DNA from 3 places in the Parabacteroides caecihominis genome. Region 3 is predicted to be linked to each of the others. Evidence: riboswitches for the same ligand, from Rfam matches in the RefSeq annotation. Region 3 holds a riboswitch; each other region holds the start of a gene.
The links. A riboswitch is a leader RNA that binds a small molecule or an ion and turns the genes downstream of it on or off. The one in region 3 is predicted to bind cobalamin.
Positions count from the first base shown of each region.

Region 1: another riboswitch for cobalamin. It lies ahead of NBH14_RS08920 (sirohydrochlorin cobaltochelatase); the one in region 3 lies ahead of NBH14_RS11370 (TonB-dependent receptor).
Region 2: another riboswitch for cobalamin. It lies ahead of NBH14_RS06885 (porin family protein); the one in region 3 lies ahead of NBH14_RS11370 (TonB-dependent receptor).

Region 1 is NZ_JAMOKS010000008.1:234,754-236,959, forward strand. Features, by position in the region: gene aspT (aspartate-alanine antiporter) at 1-752, opposite strand, end outside; cobalamin riboswitch at 893-1,087, shown strand; gene NBH14_RS08920 (sirohydrochlorin cobaltochelatase) at 1,205-2,116, shown strand.
Region 2 is NZ_JAMOKS010000006.1:229,166-231,371, forward strand. Features, by position in the region: gene priA (replication restart helicase PriA) at 1-685, opposite strand, end outside; gene NBH14_RS06885 (porin family protein) at 755-1,354, opposite strand; cobalamin riboswitch at 1,623-1,821, opposite strand; gene murQ (N-acetylmuramic acid 6-phosphate etherase) at 1,862-2,206, opposite strand, start outside.
Region 3 is NZ_JAMOKS010000011.1:163,237-165,442, forward strand. Features, by position in the region: gene NBH14_RS11370 (TonB-dependent receptor) at 1-770, opposite strand, end outside; cobalamin riboswitch at 846-1,124, opposite strand; gene nrdG (anaerobic ribonucleoside-triphosphate reductase activating protein) at 1,771-2,206, opposite strand, start outside.

The DNA of each region.
Region 1 (2,206 bases), on a different contig from region 3:
CGACGGCCCTGCCCTTCCAGAGAATCTTCCAGCTCCTGTATGGTCTTGCCCGCCCCGAACCAGTCATTGCTGATCTTATAAGCGCGGAAAGTGATGGGACGTGCTGCCGGCATAAAACCGGGTTGCTCGCTTTCGTCGTCGGTACCCATCTTTGCTTCCAGCTCTTTACAAGCCTTCTTTACCGAAGGCAGTCCACCTAGCAAACGGGGAGCCACATCGCTCATCAGCCAGGCAGAACCGGCCGTACCGAAAATATAACAGACGGCATAAGCCACAGGCATCACATTGATCATGGATGTTTTGTCCGCCGCACTCAACCCGCTCTGGTTGATCGTATCTTCCGCTACCCCCAGCACCGCAGAGATCGTCTGCGAACCAGCCAACAATCCAGCCGCCTCTCCGGCATTATAGCCCATCAGCTTGGCAAGCAAAAAAGGAACGAACAGAGAGAACAAACACATCAGTACAGCAAAAAGCATCTGCGGAAGTCCTTCCTTTTTCAGCCCGCGGAAGAACTGCGGACCGACACTATATCCCACGGCAAAAAGGAACAGAAGGAAGAATACGGATTTAATGGGTGCCCCGATATCGATATGCAATTGTCCGATTAATACACCGACCAGCAATACGCTGGTAACTGTTCCCAAAGAAAATTTACCTATCTTAAATTTACCTATCCAGAAACCGAAAGCCAGTGTCAGAAAGATAGCCAGTTCCGGATAATGTTTGAGCAAATCTGCAAACCACTCCATATATACAATTGTTTGATGTTAATAGTAAGACATATTCCATGTCCGGTTTTATTGTGGTAAATGGAACACAATCCATGAGAAAGTTGTTGCGGAAGATTCAATTAAGAGATTATAAAAGCTCCCTTATTTTAAATAAATTTCTATCTTTGTCCCGCTTTGGTGATACGCCAGCCTCCGGTTGCCGTATAAAAGGGAATCCGGTGAGAATCCGGAACAGTGCCCGCTACTGTGAAGCCCGATAATAAGGAAAGCATTCTTACACCACTGTCCGAAACAAGGATGGGAAGGTCGTTTTCCGGGCAAGTCAGGAAACCTGCCAGACAGACAAATCCGTTCTCCCGGGGCCAGGAGGGCTATTATGAACATAAAACAAATCTCTTTCAATGAAAAAGAAATGTCTGCTGACAGCCTTTCTTGTAGGTTGTTCAATGAGTATGTCTTTTGCACACGGTATGTTGCAGGAGACAGTGACCGACACCCCTGCCCAGACCGTTCCCCACGATGACGGCGAAGGAAATTTCAAATCCTCCGACCTGTTCGCATCCATGCAGGCAGGCGATAAGGCAGCGCTGCTGATGGTCCATTTTGGAACCACCTACGACGAAACACGCCAACTGACGATCGACGCCATCAATAACAAAGCGAAAGAAGCATTCAAAGGAGTCGAAGTACGCGAAGCCTATACCTCACGCATCATTATGCGCCGCCTGAAAACACGGGGTATTGATAAAGTCAACCCCGCCGAAGCACTGAAACAACTGAAAGCGGATGGTTTCACCCATATCCTGATCCAGTCCACAAATATCATTGAAGGCGTAGAAATGGAATCCCTCCGCAAAGATATCGCCTCACTGGAAAAAGAGTTCAAGGATATCCGTATCGGAAACCCGCTGCTGTACACTCCCGAAGATTATGAAAACGTCATTGCAGCTATCGTCCGGAAAGGAGCCAAGGAAGGAGCTACCGTCCTGGTGGGACACGGCACCTACACTCCTTCGACTGCACAGTATGCCATGACCGATTATATGCTGAAAGCAAAAGGCTATGACAACTTCCATGTCGGAACGATCGAAGGTTATCCCACTTTCGATACGATGCTTGCCAAGCTCAAGACCAGCGGCGTAAAGAAAGTCATGCTCATGCCTTTCATGTTCGTTGCCGGCGACCATGCCAACAATGATATAGCAGGCGACTGGAAAAAGGAGCTGGAAGACAACGGTTACAAAGTATCCGTCCTGATGGAAGGTCTGGGACAGAATCCCGACATACAGGACATCTTCATCGAACATGCCCGTTTTGCGGCCAAACACAAAATGGTCGATATCATGGATAAGAAGAAGCAATACGCTGCTGAAAAAGACTGACGGGTCAAACGTCCATTATCCGTCACAGAGTCACAAATGAAAACCGGCCTCTTTCCTCATACGGGGAAAGGCCGGTTTTTTATATCAATA
Region 2 (2,206 bases), on a different contig from region 3:
GATTTAATGCGTGGCTCAGATCAAGGAAGCAAACCAGCAAAAGTTCCTGCTTCTTGGCCCGCTTAAAATCAGCAAAGGCTTCCTGCAAGCGCTCTTCGGTTGCATATTCCCGAGACAAACGGATAAATGCCTGCATCTTCGGAACAAACCCGCGTTTCATCTCTTCGCTGACCTCCACTGCCCCACGGGCCATCAGGGAAGCAACTATGGGAACGACATTGCGCAGGCCTGTTTTCTTTTCCAACTCCGAGACTGTTAACTTGAGCACTCCTTTAAAAGCATCCAGCACAGCCTGCTCATTAGGACGCAAAGGACCGTCCGCCTCAAAATCAGCATTATAGGTAACAGCCGTCTCGCTTTCCAGTTTCAGCCCGGAAGGTAAAGCCGCTTTATAGACATCCCCCAGTTTACACATATAATAGGAGGAGATCCATTTCCAAAAGCGAAGTTGCGGCCTCCGCAACACAGGGCTGGCATCCAGCAGGGCATAAATCTCCTTCGTCTCAAAGTCCGTATTCGGCCTGCGTTCATGTACTTCCATCACAATGGCAGTATAGTAACGTTTCTTGCCGAAATGAACAATGACCCGGCAACCGGGAGTTACGGCCGCCTCCAGATCCGTCGGAATACTATATGTATAGCTATTCTCCAACGGCAGGGGTAGTATGACATCTGCATATTTCATTTCCGAGGTCAAAAGTAACAAAAAAGGCCGGACTGTTAAAGCCCGGCCCCTCATATCTTCTGTCTGTTATCAGAACAGGATAGCGGCTGTCACCGACCATCCGCGGTTCTTGGCATTCAGATCATATTTTTCCGCACTGTAATTATCAGTCAGTCCCAGGCCATAGTTTATACCGACCTGCAAATGGCTGATCAGTTCCACACCTGCACCGAAATTAAGACCGGCACTAAAGTTTTTCGCTTTCACCTGTCCTACTACACTTCCGGGAATCTCCCAGAATTTATCGCCACCTACACGGAAACCTATATACGGACCGGCAGCCAGATATCCTTTAATGATAGGCAATCCGAATTTCCATTTCAAATTCACCGGGACATCGATATAATCTGTTTTCACATTCGTGGAAGTTCCTGTCTCCGATTTCACATCCATCCCTTTCTGTGAATAGAGGATAGCCGCATCCAGCCCTACTCCTATCAGAGGAATCGTTGTCTCGATCATCGGACCGATCTGGAAACCAGTTACATTATCCGCTTTTAGAATATCTGAATTCAAATGAACGGACGATATATTCAAACCGCCTTTTACCCCAAACTTCAACTGGGATTTAGCGGGAACAGCAATAAATGCCATCAAAATAATCAAAACTAAACCTGTAACCTTTTTCATATTGCCTGTTGTTTTATAAATACTATCTGCAAATAAACATACTTTTCCAATAATAAACAAGTATTCCGTCTTAACTGTTCAGTCTTTGAAAAAGAAAAGCATGGACCACCGACGGAGCTCATCCCGTCAACCGAACCATGCTTCTTTTCCTAATTATTATGGCAAAATAATTAAAAACAGATCCTAAAAGGACAGCAAACTGGGAATGGAACAAGAATAGAAAGACATCAGATGTCTTGTTTTTCTCATCCGGCCTTTCCTCGAAGCCGTCGAAAGAATATGCCTTGCAGGTCTTCTGACTTACTTCCGGATCAAGCGCCTTCCCATTCCCCTTACAGAACAGTGGCAAAAGTATGCCTGATACGTTATGAAGCTCACAGCAGCGGGACTGTCCGGGATTCACACCCGGTTCCCTTTTAATCCTTACCCGCGGATACAGGCTCGGAACAATGCATGTCGCAAATATAGAGATATTTTTACATCTTATGGTAGCAGATCCTATAAATTTTATTTATTATGTTTACGATATTCGTCTATTGCGTCTTTTACCGAGCCGTACATCAGAAGTAACCGTTGCGACTGACCATAATTCAAGCCCAGTTCCTCAGCGACCATCCGTGTCCCACGGTCGATCAGTTTCTGGTTGGTAAGTTGCATATTTACCATCCGGTTGCCTTTTACACGTCCCAGTTGGATCATTACCGAAGTAGAGATCATGTTCAAGATCATCTTTTGCCCTGTTCCGGATTTCATACGCGAACTGCCGGTAACAAACTCCGGGCCTACGATCATTTCAATGGCTACATCCGCCTCCGCTGCCATCGGAGAATCCGGATTACTGGAAATGGAAGC
Region 3 (2,206 bases):
CATCCTTCTGCTGGACGTTCGGGTGTTTTCGTGATGATATTAATGATCATACCGATTGCACTGGAACCATACAATGCTGAGGCTGCGCCTTTTACAACTTCTATCTGTTTGATATTGGATGTACTCAGCCGCTCGAAATCAATCGGACCGCCGGGTGTATTGGACAGGCGCTCGCCATCTACCAGTATGAGTATATATTTGTTCTCAAGTCCCTGGATGCGAATATTGTCGCCGCGCGGGTCACTATTGAACTGTAATCCGGGAATTGTAAACTCCAACGCGTCCATGATGTTTTCAAAATCATTGCGTTGCAGTTGTGAGGCCGGGATCAGTTTGGTCAGTACGGGAGAGTTTTTGATGAGTTTTTCTGTGCGCGTCCCGGTAACGACCACCTCGTTTAGGTCGAATATCCCTGCATTCATTTGGATATTCATCTGTTTGGCGGCTCCGTTGGCATCGATTTTGATGCGTTGTTCCATGTATCCGGTGGAACGGACCAATAAATTATAACTTTTGCCTTCGATTAGTTCCAGCCGGAAACGACCGTCTGCGTCACAGACGGTGCCAATCAATGTTCCCGGAACATTGATTGTAGCCATAGGTATACCTTCTCCTGTTTCGGAGTCAATGATTTTGCCGGTCAACACACAAATGCCGGTTTGTACCTGTTCTTTATCCGGTGTATCAGTAGCCAGTGTTTCTGCAAATGTTGTTGCAGGTGTAAGCACACACACCGAAAGTAAAGACATAGCAATACCTTTCAGTCTCATATAAGTAAGCAAATAAGTTGGAAGAATTTGTTTTGAAATTCCGCCTTGTTAATCCCTGCTTTTTATCCCGAAAGCATGAATACAATTGATCAGGCAGGTTTTCTGACTTTCCCGGCTTTGCAAAGCCTTCCCAAATTAATTGAAAATTGAAAATTAAAAATTGAAAATTAGTTAGTCTGTAATTTTCAATTTTCAATTCTCCATTTTCAATTATTCAGTGGCATGGAGTTGCAAGCATTTCCGGCAGTCACCGGAACGGGATTACAGCAACGGGCATTGTTCCGGACTTTCACCGGATTCCCTCTCATCACTTGCAGAATGCATTGTGATTCACCTTAATCCGCTGCAAAAGTAGTAAAGTATTTTTGAATACAAATAATATTTATTCATTAAAAAATCTTTCTGTCAGAAAAGTCACAGGGAAATTAATTGATTATCAAAATGATATTTGTGTGTGGGGTGGATGGTTTGTACGGGCTGGTGGGAATGTTGGTTTGTTTTTATGAGCCTCTCGTGAGGTTTCTTCTGCTCGTTGTGTCTTGATTGTTGTGATAACTTTAGCAGAATGTTGCATATTGTTTATGAACTATAGCTGATCTGTTATGTTTTCTGTTGTTATGTTGATATATTGCTATTCGCTGCAGATGCTGATTTTTGGTTGTTCTGGAAATAAAAGCTGCCTAAAAACATGTAATTTTCTCTTTTAATAGTACTGATAGTCGTATTGCGGATGTCTTAATTAACAAATTTTTAGTCTAAAAAAGGCGCAATTTCTACTACAACAAAATTTTATCTCGTTTTAAACGAATTAAATTTTGTTTTAAACAAATTCGAACTTCGTTTAAAACGAGATAAAAAGTAGCTATTGGATAGTCTATGTGTTAATAAATGTGTAGTGAGCCTTTCTGGAATGACTAAATGAAAAATAAGTCTGTTCTCATTTAAGGTTGTTATCTGTCATAATGTTTGTATATATCTTATTCTTTTGTCGTTTTGCTTTTTATATAAACGGGTTATAATTATAGAAAACGACTTTATTTTCTTTCAGTGATTTTTTGACATCGATCAATCGCTGGTTACTACTGCCTCGGAACAGGAGGCTTTCGTCATGGAGGGCTTGTTTGAATTTGCCGTCTACCAGAACGTCTACATATTGAAGCAGTGCGGCCTGTTTCGGGTTTTCCAGCAGTTTCTCAAATTTATATCCGGTGTAACACCAGATGTTTTTCCGGCTTTTTTCTTTGATGGCTCGTGCCAGCTTGGTGAATTCTTCCGGCTGAAACATCGGGTCGCCCCCGCTGAAAGTTACATCTGCAAAATCATCTGCGAGAACCTTTTCCAGTATCTCTTCAGTAGGAACAGGTCGGCCCTTATTGATATCCCACGATTCAGGGTTATGGCAACCCGGACACTGGTTTGGGCAGCCGGCAGCGTAG